DNA from 3 places in the Chryseobacterium sp. MIQD13 genome. Region 1 is predicted to be linked to each of the others. Evidence: riboswitches for the same ligand, from Rfam matches in the RefSeq annotation. Region 1 holds a riboswitch; each other region holds the start of a gene.

Region 1 (7,181 bases):
CATAATCTAAAACAGCTTTTAAGGCTTCAGACATAATTCCCTTTCTGTGATATTCAGGTAATAACTCATAGCCAACTTCAGCGGTTTTCCTGTCTTCAGAAAAGTTCCAGAGGCAGATAGTTCCGATAAGATTCGGCTGGTCTTTCAAAGAAATTCCCAAATAAACAGTCTGATTATTTTGGGTGTTTTTCTTAATGGTTAAAATAAACTGAAGTGCATCATAATTGTTTTTCGGTGAATTCCTTTTCACAAATTGATTGATCACTTCATTGCTGCGGATCCGTAAAATATCTTCAACGTGGCTTTCGTTGATTTCTTTCAATAGTAATCGTTGTGTTTCAATCATTAATTTTGTAAATATCTCAAATATACGTAATAATCACATTTTCTCACTAAATTTGCAGTGTGTATATAAATAAAGAAGATTTAAACGAATTAGAGTTTCCGCAATTGCTCGCGGAAATCTCTCCATTTGCGTATTCTCCGAAAACGAGAGAAAAAATTCTTCAACTTCGTCCCATGGAAATTGACGAGGCGGAACTTTCACTGAAAAAAACGTCGGAATATCTTTCGAGTTTTGAAAGTTCAAATGCAATTCCGTTTGATGAATACGAAGATATCGAAAGTGAGCTGAAATTGATGCTGATTGAGAATTACCGTCTGGAAAACAGTGCTTTCATCAAAATAAAAACCTTAACTGAACAGATAGGAAAGCTTCAGAAGTTTTTCCCAACCATGCCTGACACCTTCCCTACCCTGATAGGTGATGTTTCCGTGCTGGAATTCAAAAAAGAGATCATTGATAAGATTGATAAGGTCTTTAACCGTTTTGGGGAAGTGAAAAGTGATGCTTCGCCTATTTTAAAAGAACTCAGAGCTGAAATTCAACTTTCCAAAAAGGCAATTCAGGAGAATTTCAACCGTGCCCTGTTTAATTATGGACAAAGTGATTTTCTGGATGACATCCGGGAAACGATCATTGAAGACCAAAGGGTTTTAGCAGTAAAATCGGGATTCAAGAAAAGGGTGGCAGGAAGAGTTTTGGGAATTTCAAAAACAGGTTCTATCACTTATATCCAGCCGGACAGTGTGGTAAAACATTATTTCAAGCTGCGTGAAAGTGAAGAGGAAGAAAAGAAGGAAATTGACAAAATCCTCAGAAAACTTACAGCGGAACTGGCAGAATTCCAGCCTCAGCTGTGGAGATACCAGATTTACATTTTTGATCTTGACCTTACAAGAGCCAAAGCAAAATTTGCTGAACTTGTGAACGGAATTCTCCCAAAGATCAACCGTCACAGAACCTTAAAGCTTAAAGATGCATTCCATCCGCTGTTATGGCTGAGAAATAAAGCTGAGAACAAAACTATTTTCCCGCAAACCCTTAGTTTAACAGATCACAATAGAATTATCTGTATTTCGGGGCCGAATGCGGGAGGAAAATCCATCACCTTAAAAACGGTTGGATTGCTTCAGCTGATGATTCAGAGCGGAATTCTGGTTCCGGTACATCCAAGGTCTGAAATGTTTTTCTTTGAAAAGATCATGACGGATATCGGGGATAATCAGTCAATAGAAAACCATCTCTCAACTTATTCTTCAAGACTGAAGAAAATGGCTGGAATTATCCGTGAAGCGGATTCTAATACTCTATTGCTTATTGATGAATTCGGGACAGGATCTGATCCTGAGCTTGGAGGCGCGCTGGCTGAAAGTTTCATGGAATATTTCTATGATAAAAAGAGTTTTGCCATCATTACCACCCACTATACCAACATCAAGCTGGTGATAGAACAGCTTCCGAATGCTGAAAATGCTGCGATGCTTTTTGATGAGGAAACCCTTGAACCGATGTATAAACTGGAGGTGGGACAGGCAGGAAGTTCATTCACTTTCGAGGTTGCAGAGAAGAACAAAATCCCAAGATTCATTATTCATGCGGCAAAAAAGAAGGTAGAACACGATATCGTCAATCTGGATAAAACGATTGTAAAACTTCAGCAGGAAAAATTTGAGGTTGAAAAACTGAAAACCGATCTTGCAGAAAGAAAAGAATCTGTGGAAGACAAACGTGATAACCTGCAGAAGCTGAATGACCAGTTACAGCAAAAGCTTTTCAATTTCCAGAAACTGTATGAAGAAGAACACCGTAAGCTTCAGTTCGGAAATAAGATTGAAACGTTTATCGACAGTTATGTAAAAGGCAAATCGAGAAAAGATGTTGTAAAAGATTTTGTAAAGATTCTTGAACAGGAAAAATTCAGAAAAATAGGAGCTGATAAAGATGAATCGAAACGCCTTCAGGTTGTTAAGAGAAAAATTACGCAGCAGCTTAAAAAGGAAGAAGTAATCGAAAAGATTGCAGAAACCAATGAGAAACTGGAAGAAAAGCGTAAAACCGACCGTGCTGTCTGGATGAAAGAGGGACAGCGTGTCCGTATTCCGGGAAGTACGAGTGTAGGAACAATTGAAAAAATTTCCAAAAATAAAGTGATCGTGAATTACGGTACTTTTAAGACAACGATTAATGCAGATGATCTTGAAAGGATTTGATGTGAAGATATGACAATCCGATAATTGTTGGCTGGAAATTATACAACTTTTAAATTAAATATAAAAAATAGCGCTGATTTTTTCAGTGCTATTTTATTTTGATTATCATTAAGCATACTGATAAAATCCAGCTGTATTTGAGTACAAGATAAACTTTTAGGGAAATATTGATAATTTTAATTAAATACAGTCCTATTTTACTGATCAGAAAAAGCATTTAATTTATATATTTGAAGGATCAAAAATTTCATAAAATGATTTCCATAAACAAAGCATTGTACCTCTCCGCTTTCAGTTTTTTTTCTCTTGCATTTGTTAAGGGACAGAATAAAGTTCCTTTCGGTGTTGTAAAGGCTGAAGAAGGCTACGCCAATGTACGTGTTCACAAGGATGACTACAGAAAAATCGTGGATAAGATCCGGATGCGCAAGGGTGATGTATTTGTTTATGTAAAGCCTGCTCCGGGAGAAACGGAATGGGTATGGATCAAATATCCTGAAAAACAGGATGATGAAAAACCTTTCGTAAGATACGAGAATCTTGAAAAAGAAGGAATGGTGAATAAAGGACGTATTGCTTTCATAGACCAGCTCCCTCAGTTCACTCCTTCAAAATCCAAGAACGGAAAGTCACTTATTTTTACAGATAACAGCAATCCTAAAATACCCACTGCCCAAAGAACCAAAGTGGTTATTGATGTTTATCCTTCCAACGCGGGCTACAGAAAGCAGGAGAAAGATGCAAACGGAAATATTCTTAGCATAGATAAAATAAAACCGTGGGGAATCAAGGATGCACTTCCTGAAGGTATGACGGAAATTAAGTCTATCAGAGTTCAACAGCCCGGAAGAGGCTCTGTTTTTGTAAGGGAAGCTATTAAAAATATGTTCCAGCCTACGATGGATTTCAATAACATCGGAGTAACTGCTCTTGATAATGACCATATCTATCTTTATATGATCAACGGTTCGGGTGAAAACAGGTACACCACTCTATGGACCATCAAGGAAGGTAAGGTAATGAGCCAGATTATTTACAATAGTCCGGAATAATTGCCTTTTTATGCTGTAATATTCTTATTTTTGCACTGAAAAAGTTTAACGCTAATTCATCACAGAAACTGGTTCTGCATAACGCAGATTAAAAGGGAACCGTGTGAAAATCACGGACTGTCGCGCAACTGTAAGTAACTGAAGTCTTTATCAAAGATCCACTGTGCAGCGCACGGGAAGGGGATAAAAGATGTTACAAGTCAGGAGACCTGCCTATTTCTTTAAACAAGAAACTTTCGCGATTTGAAGTTTATTGATCTGATGGACTGCTTCAGGAATTCCTATGGTTCCTGTTATTGTTCTGTTATTTTAATAGTATTTCATTTCGCATTAATTAATAATGAAATATGACTACAGAAGAAAGAATTGCAGCATCCGAAACCAGAATTTTTAAAGCGGTTTTCCCGAACACCACCAATCATTATGATACTCTTTTCGGAGGCACTGCCATGCAGCTGATGGATGAAGTTGCTTTTATAACAGCAACCCGTTTTGCAAGAAAAAGAGTGGTAACCGTAAGCAGCGATAAGATCGATTTCAAGAAACCTATTCCTGCCGGAACAATTGTAGAACTGATCGGAAAGGTTTCCTATGTGGGAAACACCAGTATGAAGGTGAATGTGGAAATCTATACGGAGCAAATGTACTCTTATGAAAGAGAAAGAGCTATTGTAGGTGATTTTACATTTGTGGCAATTGATGAATTTAAAAAGCCAATCAGGATTATGTAAATAAAAATAGGTTTCGGGCGGCCTGCGGCCGCCCGAAACCTATTTTACCATTGCTTTTCACAATAGAATATATTTATCTCGTTACTTTTTCAGTATCCAGGCTTCTCTTCAGCAACATTTCAAAGGCTTCTCCCATCTCATCCGACGCTCTCGTAATAGCATTTTCCAGCATATTTCTGATTTGCTTTTCAGTAACTCCGGCTTCCGTCCAGCTTTTTCCTGAGGTATGAGAGTTTAGGATAAATGGCATAATACGGTCAATAGAGCAGGCAAAAATAGCATCCGGAGTTTTTTCTTCCTCGAATTCAAGCCACAGATTAAAAAATTCTGTCTTTAAAGGTTCGTCCAGAATTCCAAAAATTTTCTGTGCTGACACTTTTTCTCTTTCAAATTTCCCTACCATTGCTTTTTCATCAAAAAGAAAGGTATCCCCCGCTTCTATTTCCACCAAGTCATGAATGGAAAGCATTCTTATTACTCTTAAAAGATCAATATCTGCACGGTTTTTAGCGTATGGATAAAGGATCTGTGCAAGAATAATGATCTGCCATGAGTGTTCAGCAGTATTTTCCCTTCTGGAATCATCAGCATTGTAGTTTCTTCTCTGTACATTTTTCAGGGCATCAACTGCCAGGATAAAATCTATTTCCTTCTGTATCTTCATTGTTAATCTTTATAATATTCGTTAATTGGATAGGTTTTAATGTTTTTTATCCATTTATCATCGATAAATTCTTTTTTGGTCACTTTTACTGTTTCACCGCCTGTTGCATCTTCTTCCAGCTCATATACTTTAAACAATCCCCGTTGCGGAACCACCGTATATTCTGTTGTAAGATGCCAGCAGCAACCTGATTTTGAATAGGTAATCAATCTTTTCCTCTCGGAATCTGTATTGAACATTCCCAGATTGTCGTGAGCCAGAGCTGTTAATTCATCACTCACGACAAATTGTTTTTTGGTGATATTAAATACATAAACATCGTAAGAAGGTCCTCCATATCCACTTTCATTTCCGTTTCTGATGGCAATATCTTCTGTTCCGTCAAAATTAAAATCATCAAAAATCAATGGGCTTTGTTCATTATATAATTGAATAATGTTTGCAGTAGGCTTTTGGTCTTCGTTCAGATAAAAGTTCAGATTATCTGAAGTTAAGGTCTGGATCTTTTTGGAAGTCTTTTTATCAAGCAATTCAACAGTTGATTTTCCACTGCATTCATTATTTTCGCAGGTCTCTACATTGATTTTCACATCGTAATTCGTTGAAGCATCTTTTAATTCAAACTGATTTTGAGCGAAATAAAAGTTTCCGAAAAGGATAATTGGGAGTAATATTTTTTGATTCATCTTAAAAGGTGTTTTGATTTTAAAATAATTTCACTGAATTCTTTCTATAAAATCTGATTCAAAAGTACAAAAATTTAAAATTTTGAACCTGATTTTAGTATAAACTCATTCAAGGCTAAATTTTGATTGAAAATTATTATTCTGATTATCAGTTATTTAAATTAAATATTTAAATAATTTCACTACTTTGTATTGCATAATACCATTTTATTTACATATCTTTGTAATGTAAAATCAGAATAGGTTCATCTAGCTAGGAACATAATTCTGAAAATATAACTAATTAACAAAACTTATTAAAGATGAATACTGAAAATACCAAAGCGCAAATGCGTAAAGGAATTCTGGAATTCTGTATTTTAAGTCTCATCAATCATCGTGAAATGTATGTTTCCGACCTTATCGATGAACTTAAAAAAGGAAAACTGGATGTAGTGGAAGGAACCCTCTATCCTCTCCTTACAAGACTGAAAAACGGCGAGTTCCTTTCCTACAGATGGGAAGAATCTACAGGAGGACCCCCAAGAAAATATTACCAGATTACAGAAAAAGGAAAGCTTTTCTTGGATGAACTTCAAAATACCTGGGCAGAGCTGACAGCGTCAGTAAACCAAATCACTCAAAAAATTTAAAAAACAAAGCTATGAACAAGACACTCTCAATAGGACTCGCAGGTTTTTCTTTTACCATAGAAGAACACGCATATATAAAGCTCAGCGATTACCTGAATGCCCTGAGAAGCTCACTGGATGCTTCAGAAGAGGAAGAGGTAATGCATGATATAGAAATAAGAATGGTAGAAATCTTCAGAGATTCTTTAGGAAAACGTGAAGTGATTAACGATACAGACGTAGAAAAAGTAATCGCACAGATCGGAACTCCTGAAAAGATCGAAGAGCAGGAAGAAGCCTATTTTTCTGAGAAAAACAGTAAAAAAACAGCTCAGTCAGGAGCAGAATATACAGATAAAAAGCAACTGTTCCGTGATCCTGAAAGACAAAAGATTGCAGGAGTATGTGCAGGACTTGCCCACTATGTAGGAATGGATATTACTGCCATGAGAGCTATCTGGGTAATTACTTTCCTGATCATGATTCCGGCTGCCGGAAGTGCTGTAGTGATTATATTTCTATACCTGATCTTATGGATCGTTTTACCGAAAGCACAAACTGCTACAGATTTCCTGAAAATGAAGGGAAAGCCTATGAACTTCGACAATCTTAAGAATGAGTCTAATAAATTGGTTCAATTTGCCAACGAATCTACTCAGAGGGTCGGAGAAATGTACAACGAATCAAAGCCTTACATCAACAATGCAGGCAGCGGGGTATGGAATATTCTGAAATACTTTATAGGAGGAATCTTTGTACTAATGGCTATCGGAAGCATCATCGGGGTATTTGTGATCCTTGGATTATTCGGGCTGGATGCAGATTTTCCAGGGGCTAATGAGATGAGATTCTATATGGATGAAAACGGCCTGGATAAAGTATTG
Region 2 (7,181 bases), 120 kb from region 1:
AGAATGAATGTAAAAATGTTTATAATAATAGGAAGCGATCATAATAATCAGATTTACTACAATCATAATCATCAGAATACTGCTGTATCTCCTTTTTTTATCTACAAAACTCAGACCTAAAGTACAAAAAAACAGCAGCAATGTATAAACTGCCGGATAAAGATGAAAAGCTTCTGCAAACCGTCCTTCAAATACAAGCACAATTGCTCTCTGGGCACCACATCCCAAACATTCTATTCCCAGAAATTTCTTGCTGGGACAGGTCAGCATAAAGTCTTCCACTTTCATTTCGTGTTATGATGAAATTTTTGCTCTTGCGTACTGATGGGGGAAGAAGCAGTCTTCTTTCATGTCAAATGATCCCTGAACAGCAATATATGGGTTTCTTAAAATCTCTCTTGCCACAAATATAAGATCTGCATCACCCTTTTCCAGAATATCTTCAGCCTGCTCTATTTTTGTGATCAATCCCACAGCCCCGGTTTTTACTCCGGCTTCTCTTCTGATGTGGGATGAAAAAGGAACCTGATACCCATCAAATACAGGTATTTTTGCCCCATGAATATTCCCGCCGCTTGAAACATCCACCAGATCAACGGAATGTTCTTTTAAAACTTGGGCAAGCTTTATACTGTCATATATATTCCATCCGTTTTCGATATATTCAGTACCGGAAATTCTTACAAATAAAGCTGTATTCTCATCCAGTTCTTCATTAACAGCGTCTATTATTTCCAGTAGAAAACGGATTCTGTTTTCAAAGTTTCCACCGTATTCATCTGTTCTGATATTGGAAAGCGGTGATAAAAACTGATGAACCAGATATCCATGAGCTCCATGAATTTCTATAACATCAAAACCTGCTTTTACAGCTCTTTTTGCCGCGTTTTTAAAATTCTGAACCCGTTCTTTGATTTCATCAACAGTCAGGACATGCGGAATTCTTTCTGTAGGATGATATGGAACAGCACTTGGCGCAACAGTTTCCCAGCCTTCTTCAACAGGAATCTGCAGATTGTTCCAGGTAGATCCTTTTCTTCCGGCATGGGCAAGCTGAATTCCTATTTTACTTTCCGAACGGGAATGAACAAAATCAACAATTTTCCTGAGTTCTTCTGCCTGCTGATCATTCCAGATACCCATGCAGTGATTGGTAATTCTTCCCCTCGGCTCAACTCCTGTGGCTTCAACCATAATAAGTCCTGTTCCTCCCTGAGATCTGCTCCCGTAGTGTACAAAATGAAAATCATTAGCCAAACCATCTTCACACGAGTACATACACATCGGAGACATTACCCATCTGTTTTTTAATTCTACGTTTCTGAATTTTATTGGTGTATATAACATTTTACGTTTTTGAGTTTCAATTTAATGGATGAATAAAAATCTTGCCCAACTGGTGAAAAAGGAGTAATTTTAGCGCCCCTTTTTTAGTCATGACTAATATATGAAAAAAGACATACAGATCAGTTACGAGCATTTTAAAAACAGCAGTGAGCTGAATGATATAGAGCAAAAATTATTCGAAAGTGCCAAACAGGCCCGTGAAAATGCTTATGCACCTTATTCGAATTTCCTTGTAGGATGTGCAGTTTTACTGGAAAACGGTGAAATTTATTCGGGTAACAACCAGGAAAATGCGGCCTATCCATCAGGATTGTGTGCGGAAAGAACTACTCTTTTCTGGGTAGCAGCTAACTTCCCTGATGTAAAAGTGAAAAAGATTTTTGTAGTGGGAGGTCCTAAGGAATTCCATGAGAAAAACCCTCCTATTCCGCCATGTGGAGCCTGTCGCCAAAGTTTAATAGAATATGAAACGAAACAGGACGAAAATATTGATCTTTATTTTTCAAGCATGAATGATGAAGTGGTGAAGGTGCATTCCATCAAGGATCTTTTACCTTTCTATTTTGATTCATCATTTTTGTAAAAGGAATTTTCATCAATTGTGAATTTTGTTCCACAAGTGAGTGGTCAGTTTGAAAAGCTGTAAATATCTTTCATAGACTGTCGTGTGCAGCAAAATTCACTACTCATTATTCCCTTTTGTCCTTTAACTTTTCCCTTTTTGTGAAATACATTTAAAACATTATCTTTGCAAAAATTTTGGTTTCCAGCATTTTGGAAATAATAGGGAATTGGGTGTAACTCCCAAACTGTCCCCGCAACTGTAGATCGCAATAAGAATTTCTGTAAAAAGTCACTGTTCACACGGGAAGGCACAGAAAGCGAAAGTCAGGAGACCTGCCAGAATTATAACTAAAAACGGATTGCTTTCGGAGGAAAAGTAAAATTGTATGGATATAAAAAGGTCTTTATTACTGCTTTGTACATCTTATGGCAGCTTTCTTTTGGGACAGGAGAAAGCGATTGATACCATTTATATTTTTGACAGCCAGATGAGCAAAGTGAAGCTTTTTCATCCGGTACGTACAATTACGCAAAAAGACATCGAGAAAAACTCAACCAATCTTTCTGATCTTTTACGCTTTCAATCTTCCATTTACATTAAAGAAAACGGACGTGGAGCTGTTTCTTCACCTTCTTTCAGGGGAACGACTGCCCAACAAACTGCTTTTGTATGGAACGGAATTAATATCAACTCAAGTTTTTTAGGACAGGGAGATGTAAATAATATACCTCTTTTCGGATATGACCAGATTGATTTAAAAGCCGGTGGAGGAAGTGTTGTTTATGGAAGCGGAGCTATCGGAGGAAGTATTCATTTAAATAATATTCTGGATTTCAACAGGGGATTTAAGGCTTCTGTTTATTCGGAAGCGGCTTCTTTTGATACTTATAATAATTTTGCCCAAGCTTCTTTCAGTAATGACAAGTTAAGCGTTAAGGTTTCGGGAAGTTATTTAACGAGCCAAAATGATTATAAAGTTCCTGAATTTGTTGTAGGAAGTACAGGGTTCAGCAATATCAACGGAAAGTACTACAATACTTCATTCAATATTGGCGTTTCTTATAAAATCGCTGATCACCAGACCATTTCATGGCAGAACCAGATGTTTGATGCTTCACAGCATTATCCTGTTTTCGAGCAGAACGGCAATAAAACAAAATATAATGCACAGACTTTGAGAAGCCTGATTGCATGGGATATTAATAAAAGTAATCTTTCCAACAGTCTAAAGGCTGCTTACACAGAGGATAATTTCCAGTATTTTTCAGATCTTAATCTACCTAAAACCAGCGGAGCGGAAGGGAAAAATTATATTTTCAAAAATGATTTCAACTATTTCATCACTCCAAAGATTAATATTAATGCTATCGGGGAATTTCAGGTGAATAAGGGTGAAGGTTATCAGTCCGGGTTGGGAACTATCAGCAGGAATGTAGGTTCTTTAGCCGGTATGATCAGGTATTTTGCCACAAAAGATCTTCGTATCGAAGCGGGGATCAAAAAAGATTTTGTAGAAGGTATTTCGTCACCTCTTCTGTATTCTTTTTCAGGAAAATGGGATGCTTTAAGATGGTATCATGTGGGGGTAAGTTTTTCAAGAAATTTCAGATATCCTTCTTTTAATGATCTCTACTGGCAGCCGGGCGGAAATCTGGATTTAATGTCTGAAACTTCCACGAATATTGATATGAACAATGAGTTCAGCTTCGGGGATTTTAAAGTGGTATTAAGTCCTTATTATATGGACATTAAAAATCTTATCAACTGGCTTCCGACTCCATATGGATACTGGGCTCCTTTCAATACATCCAGCGCTGAATATTATGGTCTGGAATCTCAGATTACCTGGAACAAAACATTCGGGAAGCATGCTTTGAAACTGGACGGGGGCTATACATATTCAAAATCCGTGAACAAGGATACACAAATGCAGATGATGTACGTTCCGCTTCACAAAGCTGTCGGAAATATTGAGTATGGTTATTCTTTCCTTAAGTTATATGCTCAGGGGTTATTCAATGGTCTTACTTATACTTCTACGGATGAGAACAGATCCACAGCGATTGATTCTTATTTTATTTTAAATACAGGTATTTCTGCCACACTTTTGAAAAAGTACACTTTAGGGTTTAAAGTGAATAACATCACCAACACTGTTTATCAAACTGTATCTTATTATCCGATGCCGAAAAGGAATTACAGTGTTTATGCAACAATTAATTTTTAAACTTAAAAATATTATGAAACTGAACAAATTTCTACATCTTCTTCTTGCTTTTACACTTCTTTTAGGTATTGTATCCTGTAGCAGTGATAATAATGATGAGCAGGAAATATTTTATGGCAACGGTTTTTTAATCGCTAACGAAGGTACTTTCGGAAAACCGGAAGGAGACGTAACGTTTGTAAGCGCAGACCTGAACCTTAAGCAGGATAATGTTTTTGCACTGAATAACGGAGGCGCGAAATTGGGTGATGTTTTACAGATGATTGCTTTCAATGGTGAAAATGCCTATCTGCTACTGAATAATTCTAACAAAATTCAAATTGTAAACCGTTACAATTTTAAAGCAAACGGTGAAATTACAGCCGAGCTTAACACTCCCCGCTATATGGCTTTTGCCAATAACAACATTTATGTAACGAACGATAAGTATTTAGGTGATAAGTTTGTAAGCATTTATAAAGCTTCAGACCGCTCTTTCATCAAAAAAATATCTTTCACAGATGCTGCTGAAAGAATTGTAGAGGCCGGAAACAATATCTTCGTACAGAATGCTTCATTCGGTTATGGAAATAAGATTTCGTATATCAATACTTCTACGAATGATGTTCAGTCTACAATTACTTTACCAAGCGGAAACATCAATAAGATTATTTCAAGCAATCAAAATGTATATGCTATTGCTGCCGGAACTTCTGATTCTTATATCTACCAGATCTCAAGCACAGGAAGTATTACAAAAACCACTACTTTAACAGGTATTGCCAATGCTACCAATCTTGAAATTGCGAACGGTAAATTTTATTTCACTTCAGGAAAAAAAGTATACGGGATGGATATGAGTGCTGCAACAGTGCCTGCATCTCCTTTATTCACTGTAGCTAACGGGGTTGATGATTATTCTCCTTTATATGGATTCAGTGTAATCAATGATAAAATTTTCACTTCGGATTCAAATGGATTTACCCAGGGCAGTAAGATTGTAGTGTATTCTACTTCAGGATCTGTGATCAGATCATTCACTGCAGGTATTGGTTCAAACTCAGTTTATGCTAACTAGAAATTTAATACTTCGGTATTATATATAAATTTTTATTTTTTTTCATCATTTGTGTTTTTTTCAGGCCGCTTCTTCGAAGAAGCGGCCTGATTTTATTAAGGGAAATGGCTACGGCGGGACTTTGTCCCGCCGTAGCCGTTTATATATTAAAAGTTTAATGATACTTCAGTCCCAATTTTTCAGCTTCAGCAATCACAAATTTTTCAGCTTCCTGCTTATCATTGGCAATCTCCCCTTCCAGAATCGCTTCCTTTACCTTTTCTTTAAGGATTCCGATCTCTTTTCCGGGCTGCAGATTAAACATCTTCATAATTTCTTCTCCGGTGATCGGCGGTTGAAAATTACGCACCTGGTCTTTTTCCTCCACTTCTTTGATCTTCACCGCTACGTATTCAAAATTCTTTTTGAATCTTTCCTGTTTTTTAGAGTTTTTGGTTGTAATATCTGCCTTGCAAAGGGTAAACAGATCTTCCAGATTTTCACCTGCATCAAACAGAAGTCTTCTCAATGCAGAATCTGAAGCATCATCAGTAATTAAAGCAATAGGGCGGGATGAAAGCTTTACCATTTTCTGGACATATTTCATATCACTTCCCAATGGCTGTTTCAGTCTGTGAAAAAGAGTTTTCACCATTTTTGAGCCTAAGAACTCATGTCCGTGAAAAGTCCAGCCTGTGCCTTCTACGAATTTTTTGGTAGGTGCCTTTCCAATGTCATGCAATAATGCTGACCAGCGCAACCACAAATTATCCGTATTTTCAGATATATTGTCCACCACTTCCAAAGTATGGTAAAAATTGTCCTTATGAGTCTGTCCTTCTACTTCTTCTACTCCTTTCAGTTCTATCAGTTCAGGAATAACCAGCTTTAAAAGTCCTGTTTCTTCCATTAATCCAAGTCCTACGGAAGGTTTTTTAGACATCATGATCTTATTGAATTCCACCATGATTCTTTCCATGGAAACAATCTTGATCCTTTCCGCTTCCTGCTTGATAGCATTCAAGGATTTTTCTTCTATAGTAAAGTTTAATGTTGAAGCAAAACGGACCGCTCTCATCATCCTCAACGGGTCATCAGAATAAGTTTGAGCAGGTTCTAAAGGCGTTCTTAAAATTCCTTTTTCAAGATCTTCGATTCCATCGAAAGGATCGATCAGCTCTCCAAAATTGGTCTTATTTAAAGAAATTGCCATCGCATTGATAGTAAAATCCCTTCTTTTTTGATCATCTTCCAGTGTTCCTCCTTCTACTTCCGGTTTTCTGCTGTTCTCCGTGTAACTTTCTTTTCTGGCACCCACAAATTCCAGCTCAAGATCTTTATATTTAATCATAGCTGTTCCGTAAGTTTTGAAGACTGAAACCTTCATTTTCGGATCAATATCCTTTGCGACAGTTTGTGCAAGCTCAATTCCGCTCTGTTCCGTCACAAAATCAATGTCTGTGGAAGCTGTTCTCTTCATCAGAAGATCACGGACATAGCCACCGACAATATACACTGATTGATTATTTTTTTCAGCAGCTTCAGCAATGATCTTGAATAATTTTAAATTTTTATTTTGAGTAAGATTAATTTTCATCTTAATAATAGGTCATCTTTCTAGTAATATATTTCCATTAATCATAATGGGCATACATTTTATTAATTTTTCCTTCACCGTCAAAAAACATAACTTCCACAGCATCTTTATCCATAATCGATTTATAAAACAATGCCACAGAATTCACACCTGCTGTTGATTTTATCAATTCGAAATGCAGATCTGGAAATTTTTCCAGTGCTTTTCTCCAATACTCCCGAACGGCTTCTTTTCCCTTTAATGTACTTTCTTTTCCTCCTGTAGCCATTACAATCATTGGAGTTGTGATCTCAATATCCTCTGCGTAATGGGACAGTATCTCTTCAAGATCATGGGAATTCCAGGCACGGATCCATTCTTCAGCAAATTGTTGGTGGTTCATGGCATGTCTTTTATCAGTTGAAGAATG
Region 3 (7,181 bases), 540 kb from region 1:
AGATTATGTACACAAAGAACTAAGTGAAGACGGATATACTCCTAAGCACGTAGACTAAAATATTTTAACCTTAATTAACCGAAAAACCGTATCACTTTTGATACGGTTTTTATTTTATAACTTTTAATACTTCTTTGACTTTTCTAAATTCAGGAGAGTTCATATTATCATCCTTAAAATTAAAAAGTTTGGTTTTGCTTGTTACTAATGAATTTGATATCAATGTATTTGATGTATTTTTGCCAAATCAGGTTCCTGAAATTCATTAAAATAAATTGTAGTTATACTGATTATACTTTTTTGAGGTTTTTTATTATACTTTTCATAATGAGTGGATTCAGATTTTAAAACCCGGATAATCTTATCATTGGTATCTTTTGTAATTTGAATACTATAACCTATGGTGCCAATAGTTTTGTTCTTTTTATCTTTTATAAATCCAGAACCTTCAATGAGTTTGGTGGGATAATTACTTGAATACACATTTATACTGTCCAGGTGACTGTAATTTTTAAGTTTTATCCGGTTTTGTTCTTCATTATTAAGTTGCCCAAATAATAGAGCTGAATTAAAAAATAAGAGCAGAAAAAGTTTCATGTTATTTTCATTTTTAAGTTAAAATAAAAATACAAAAGCTTCCGGAATGTACCGAAAGCTTTTGTATTTTATATGTGGAGAGAATTAATCTGCCATTGCCTCACCAGATTTTCTGTAGGTAAAATTTCCGTAAATATGTCTTCTTGCAAAACGGCTCGGAGAATCAGAATTAACCATTTTTATATAAGTGTTTCTCGGAACCCCGATGTATTCATACATTTTTCCGTTCAGATGCTGAACCGTTAAAATTGCTTTTTCAAGATAAAAATCCTGAATATTAGATTTTGTTATCGTTTCAGTATATTCCTCTTTATATTTTTCCTGTGTTTCAGGGTTGATGCTCACCAAAAAGTGATAGGCTTCAATTACAGATTTGCTTTTTTCTTCTGCTTCCAGTTTACCTGCTTCATCATTTGCAAATTTATCAGGATGAGAATCTTTCATCGTATTCCTGTAAATTGTTTTTAACTCCTTCAATGTAACATTTTTGTCAACCTCGAGAAGTTTTCTGTATTCGCCTAATTTTTTCATAATGATGATCCTTTATTTCGGGGTGCAAAATTAGGGAATTTAATTTGAAAAACTGTAAGTTATTCATTATTAATTTATTTGATGCTATGGAAATGTTATGGAAAAGATACCAAACATGTATTCTTTTTAATCAGGATCATTTAAATTCCTGAGTTCATTGATGTCTTCAATATCTTTTTTTCGTCCACTTGATTTTTTATCTTCTATCAGATCGTCCAGACTGATAAAGTTGATATTTACGCCATCCAGCTGTATAACTTCCTTTCTGAGACTAGCTTTTGAGTAAGTTATTGCAGAACGGGTTCCTGGAAGAAGATCTAAAGTAAAATCAGGTAATTCCAGTTTAAAAAATGATTTTTTTGGATTTGGGCTACTTTCTGCTCTGTATTTTGTGACATCTTTTCCGAGACTTTCAATTGCGTTAATCAACCTGAAATAATTTTCATAAGTCGGATTATACCAGATATCAATATCAGGTTTCCCGGAAATGGTACCATCCATATTGGTGGAAGGTCTGTAATGACCATAATAAGCAACAGCTGTTCCGCCTATAATCATATACTGTACAGCATGCTTTTCGAAAATTTCACAGACGGACACCAGACTTATTTTGAAATCATCTTCCATATAGATTAGCTGCTTTTAGGTGGAGTTTTTTGGATGGATTTAATGAATTTTTCGAATTTCTTATGTTTTTTATCCACAGACTCCTTATCCAGTAGATCATGCTCATTGGATTTTAGCTCTTTAAAAGATGAATATTTTATAATTGCCTTCATTTTGGATAAAATAATTACTTTACTTATTGATACTAATTTACGAAATATATTATAAATTTCTTTATTTCTGATATGGATCTTTCAGTAATCATTTTTACTTTATTCCGGCTTTTATACTGATTGTGAATATTAATATTGGAATCAAAATACGGTTATTTTTTATTTGGGGAATTTGTCTTCGGATAAATATTAACCGGAAAGAAAATCCCAACAAAAAGTTGGGATCTATAGTATTGAGTCTATAACCAATGGTTTTTAAGCTTTTCCTGAGTTACATAAGCTGCAGCTGCTTCTTTTGAGGCTTCTACCATTGCAATCAGCGCCTTCTCCGTTTCATCCCAGTGGCGTGTTTTCAAACCACAGTCAGGATTCACCCAAAGCTGCTGTGCCGGAATAACAGCTTGTGCTTTTTTCAGCAAAAAGATCATTTCCTCTTTTGAAGGAACCCTCGGGGAATGGATGTCATAAACTCCCGGACCGATCTCATTCGGGTATTTGAAATCTGCAAAAGCCTGCAGCAGTTCCATCTGACTTCTGGAGCATTCTATAGTAATCACATCGGCGTCCATATCGGCAATATTCTGGATGATATCATTAAATTCAGAATAACACATGTGCGTATGAATTTGGGTTGAATCCTCTACACCGGAAGCTGAGATCCTGAAAGCTTCTACAGCCCATTTCAGATATTCCTGCCATTCGGATCTTCTGAGCGGAAGTCCTTCTCTGATAGCGGGTTCATCAATTTGGATAATCCTGATTCCTGCTTTTTCCAGATCATTCACCTCATCGCGGATAGCCAATGCAATCTGTTTGCAGGTTAGAGAACGGGGCTGATCATCGCGGACAAAAGACCACTGCAGGATCGTTACCGGACCTGTAAGCATTCCTTTTACCCATTTTTGAGTTAAAGATTGAGCATATTCAGACCAATAAACCGTCATCGGATGAGGTCTGTGAACATCACCATAAATCACCGGAGGTTTTACACATCGGCTTCCATAGCTCTGAACCCAGCCATTTTGAGTAAAAGCGAATCCTGAGAGCTGCTCTCCGAAATATTCCACCATATCATTACGCTCAAATTCTCCGTGAACCAGTACATCTATTCCGATTTCTTCCTGCCAGCGGATGGTTCTTTCTGTTTCTTTTTTAAGCAGACTATCATATTGCTCGGCGGTCAGTTCTCCTTTTTTGAATTTTGACCGCCAGGTTCTTACTTCTTTGGTCTGAGGAAATGAACCAATAGTTGTAGTTGGAAAAAGAGGAAGCTGAAGAACTTTCTGCTGATCTTCTTTTCTGATATTAAATGGGCTGTTTCTTTGAGCATCATCTTCAGTGGTTACATCTGCGCGGTTTTTTACTTCCTGATTGTGAATCAATGCAGAGATTTTTCGGTTATCAAGAGCTTTTTTATTTTCTGCATATTGCTGTAAAGCCTGATAATCTGCATTTCCGGAAGCCAGCTTTTTTAAGGCAGTAATTTCATATACTTTTTGTTTGGCAAAGGCCATCCATTGCTTGATTTCAGGAGATAATGTATTCTCATTGGTTTCCAGATCAAGATCGAAAGGCGAGTGGAGGAGAGAACATGACGGAGCAATGAAAACCCTTTCCGAACCAATAGAATTCACTGCTTTTTCTATGAAGCCCAAAGATTTTTCAAAATCATTTTTCCAGATATTTCTTCCGTCTACAATTCCTAATGAAAGGCTCAGTGTTTCAGGGATGGTATTTAAGACTTCATCCAATTGTTCAGGACAACGTACAAGATCTATATGCAGAATATCTACAGGAAGCGAAACCGCTAACGAAAGATTGTCCTTTAAGCCTTCAAAATAAGTTGCGATGATCAATTTAAGATCCGGGAATTGGTTTCTGATTTCGGTATAAACCGATTGATAAATTTCTTTTGCTTTTTCGGTAAGATCCAGAGCTAAAAACGGTTCATCAAACTGAATCCATGTGGCACCATGATTTTCAAGTTCTTTTAAAATTTCAATATATACTGGAAGCAGATTTTCAATAAGTTCCAGTTTATCAAAACCGTCTTCCTTTTCTTTACCCAGTAAAAGGTAAGTCAAAGGGCCGATGATAACAGGTTTTGCTTTTATTCCAGCTTGTTTTGCGCTGATGAATTCACTGATGATTTTTTTTGAAAACAATCTGAACTGCTGGTTTTTCTGAAATTCAGGGACAATGTAATGGTAATTGGTATCAAACCATTTTGTCATTTCCATAGCGGTAATGTCGAGATCTTCTTTCTGATAGCCTCTGGCCATTGCAAAATACAAATCAAGCTCAGAATTGGATGATCTTGATGCAATTTCCTTGTAACGTTCAGGAATAACTCCTACAGTCAGAGTCATATCCAAAACCTGATCATAATAGGAAAAATCATTACAGGGAATAAGATCGATTCCTGCTTCCTGCTGCATTTTCCAGTTTTGCAGACTGATGTTTTTTCCGGTTTCCAGAAGTTCATTTAATGATGCTTTGCCTGACCAATACTGCTCGCAGGCTTTTTTGAGTTCTCTGTGGCGGCCAATACGCGGGCTGCCAAGAATGTGCGTTTGCATGTTCTTAAACTTTTAAATTAAACAATGATGATTTTAAAAGCTCTTTTAGAATGCTTCGCAATGCTGACGGAAAAGAATTTTGAGGATATAAATGGATACAATGAGGACGTAATTTTCCCTGTAACGAAAAGGACGTTCAAAAAAGTATCATCTGTATGACCTGAAGCTTCAGACCGCGAAAGCATTGTCAATTCAGAATAGGCAGGTCTCCTGACTTGTAACGGCTTTTATCATCCTTCCCGCTTTTGGCAGTGGATATTCACGGATAAAAACTTTTGGTGTGTTACTTACAGTTGCGCGACAGCTCGTGATTCTCACACGATTCCCTATTAATCTACGTTATGTAAAACCTCTTCTGTTTGATGAAGTATGTTAAAGAACTATTTTCAGAACAAATGTAGGGAATATTTGTTTACAAAAAGCAGTGCCTGAAAAAACAGGCGGAGGCTTTAATTGTTAAAAATTAAATTTTTGAACTTAGATTAAATAAAGTTTATATCTGCCTAATTAAGATAATTTACATTAAAAATCCCTTTTTTTAACTTAACTTTTACGGTATCACCTGTTTTATATTCAAAAATAGATTTTAAGTCTTTTGTTTTTCTTTTTTTATCAATTAGATGTATTTCACCATCTTCATAGATAGAGTTATTTTTTCCTGCATTAAGCCAGAAAACCATTGCTTTTTTGTGGCTAATTATTTCATAAGTCTGAACTGTCTGAGAGATCTCAGTATGATAATTAATGAACAATAATATATTGGATATTAATGATTTTAAACTGAAAGTTAAAATTGTAGAAAGTATAATGACAATAATGATCTGGGAAATTTTTTTAGCTTTTGAAAGGATAATTATAACAATGGCTATAACGGCTGTAATCATGAATATATATTTCCACGAATCAATCTTAAAAGCATCCAAATCTGTTTTCAGATAATGTTCTCTGATGAAAGGTTTTAAAAGGAAACCTTCAAAACAGTAGAAAGGAATCAATAGCATTAAAACCCGGATATATGAATTTGATAATATAGCTTTCAGCTTTTCAGGAATGATCATTTTTTATAAATATTTGCCAGGTTATTGTTTTTTAATTTTAAAGTAATAGTTTTGATATAAATTAATATCTATGGAACTGCTTTTTCTTGCTTTTATTTTGCTGATAATTATGGGCTTAGCTTACCTGGTTATGCGTTTTTTTAACCGATGGACAGCAAAATCTCAGCATGCAACGATCTGGAACGGATTGATCTTTATTGCTTCATACGCACTTTTATTGTTCATCTCATTTGTTATTTTTATGATGAACGTAAGTTTTGAACGGTAATACTTTTTGATTTCTGATGATGAAATAGGCTACAGATAGATTAATGATCAGGGAAGCCCAGACATTCAATCCATAAAACAGTTCATAATCATAAAGATTTTCCTGATAAAACAGGTTTTTAATGATCCTGAAAGTAATGGCTGTAACTGTAACTGCATAACTTAAGATCATATATTTTTTATGTTCAGAAACTTTTCCCTTTTTAATGAAAAGAACTGCAGCAAGCGTAAAGTATGCCCAAATAATATCCTGCAGCAGAAATCCTGTAATCCCGAGCATTCCGCCATTCGAAAATAATCCGAGTACAAAGCATGCCGGAACATTAATGATGAGGATATTGTAAACATAAACTCTTCCTATCAACCGATGCAATTTCTTATTCTCAGTTAAAAATCTACTGGAAAATTGGGTCAGCCCAGCCAGAAGGCAAAGTATGATTGAAAAAATATGAATGTAAAAAAATGCCATCCAGTAGGGATTGCTGACCACTTTCTGTTTAAACATAAGGAAGCCTACATTTTTATCAAAACCTGTATATTGGGAAATGGTCTTCAGCATCAGAATGCTGAAAATTAAAACTGCAATGACAGCCAATATCCTTATGATCTTGATTGGCACCTTATTGATATAGTTTTAATGATTGATGGTCATATACATATTTCACATTATTGTTTCTAATGATCATGTCTTCATTTCCGGGCTTCAACACTAATGAATCCGTATCAAAAGTAAAAATGATTTTTTTATCAGATTCTTTAATCTTTAAAATATCAGTTAGCTTCTTTTCCTCATTTTTAGGTTCAATATCCAGATTTCCAATATGCTTTATTTTTCCTTTTTCCAATAAAAATGTATCACCGCCAAAGAAATATTCAAATGCCTGCTGACAAACTATAATGATATTTCCGTTTTGATTGTTCTTATAAAAATAAGGTTCATACAGATAAGCATCCCCGATTCCTTTTGATTTATAGATGATTTCGTTTTTACTGTTCAGCATTAAAAGTCTGTTTCCCCAATCATTTTCAGTGTCAGGCAGAGTCATTTTACCGTCAATAGGCTTATAATTTCCTGTTACGATATGATTTCCTTCTACAGAAAATGCGTGTTCAATATCAAATCCATTGATTTTTAAACCGGAAATACTTTCTGGCTTAAATTCAGTAAACACAATATCTTTTACAACTGCAGTTTCCGGAGCTTCAGAAATCTCTTTTCTGGCTGATTTTTTATTTTCTTTTTGAGATTCCTCCTTACAGTAGAATAGAGTGAATAGAGCCAGCACCGGTATTATTTTTTTCATCTGTTTTCTATACGATGTTTTTGATACGTAAGTATTGTAGCAGCATAATGGTTTTTGCATCCATAA

What was found. A riboswitch is a leader RNA that binds a small molecule or an ion and turns the genes downstream of it on or off. The one in region 1 is predicted to bind cobalamin.
Region 2: it holds a riboswitch for cobalamin, as region 1 does, so the genes downstream of both, ACQWU4_RS05940 (TonB-dependent receptor plug domain-containing protein) here and ACQWU4_RS05365 (acyl-CoA thioesterase) in region 1, are expected to answer to the same signal.
Region 3: it holds a riboswitch for cobalamin, as region 1 does, so the genes downstream of both, metE (5-methyltetrahydropteroyltriglutamate--homocysteine S-methyltransferase) here and ACQWU4_RS05365 (acyl-CoA thioesterase) in region 1, are expected to answer to the same signal.

Annotation. Positions count from the first base shown of each region.
Region 1 is NZ_JBNWAF010000001.1:1,128,302-1,135,482, forward strand. It holds gene ACQWU4_RS05350 (GNAT family N-acetyltransferase) at 1-346, opposite strand, end outside; gene ACQWU4_RS05355 (endonuclease MutS2) at 406-2,553, shown strand; gene ACQWU4_RS05360 (hypothetical protein) at 2,808-3,605, shown strand; cobalamin riboswitch at 3,658-3,836, shown strand; gene ACQWU4_RS05365 (acyl-CoA thioesterase) at 3,953-4,336, shown strand; gene ACQWU4_RS05370 (HD domain-containing protein) at 4,410-5,000, opposite strand; gene ACQWU4_RS05375 (XAC2610-related protein) at 5,003-5,686, opposite strand; gene ACQWU4_RS05380 (PadR family transcriptional regulator) at 5,989-6,318, shown strand; gene ACQWU4_RS05385 (PspC domain-containing protein) at 6,330-7,181, shown strand, end outside.
Region 2 is NZ_JBNWAF010000001.1:1,247,852-1,255,032, forward strand. It holds gene ACQWU4_RS05925 (DUF2752 domain-containing protein) at 1-288, opposite strand, end outside; gene namA (NADPH dehydrogenase NamA) at 295-1,347, opposite strand; gene cdd (cytidine deaminase) at 1,448-1,930, shown strand; cobalamin riboswitch at 2,091-2,266, shown strand; gene ACQWU4_RS05940 (TonB-dependent receptor plug domain-containing protein) at 2,298-4,139, shown strand; gene ACQWU4_RS05945 (YncE family protein) at 4,153-5,196, shown strand; gene ACQWU4_RS05950 (CCA tRNA nucleotidyltransferase) at 5,351-6,772, opposite strand; gene ACQWU4_RS05955 (nuclear transport factor 2 family protein) at 6,810-7,154, opposite strand.
Region 3 is NZ_JBNWAF010000001.1:593,048-600,228, reverse strand. It holds gene ACQWU4_RS02905 (efflux RND transporter permease subunit) at 1-58, shown strand, start outside; gene ACQWU4_RS02900 (hypothetical protein) at 220-597, opposite strand; gene ACQWU4_RS02895 (KTSC domain-containing protein) at 682-1,128, opposite strand; gene ACQWU4_RS02890 (hypothetical protein) at 1,255-1,755, opposite strand; gene metE (5-methyltetrahydropteroyltriglutamate--homocysteine S-methyltransferase) at 2,147-4,486, opposite strand; gene ACQWU4_RS02880 (hypothetical protein) at 4,511-4,645, shown strand; cobalamin riboswitch at 4,670-4,855, opposite strand; gene ACQWU4_RS02875 (hypothetical protein) at 4,990-5,544, opposite strand; gene ACQWU4_RS02870 (DUF2306 domain-containing protein) at 5,771-6,430, opposite strand; gene ACQWU4_RS02865 (hypothetical protein) at 6,432-7,115, opposite strand; gene nudK (GDP-mannose pyrophosphatase NudK) at 7,123-7,181, opposite strand, start outside.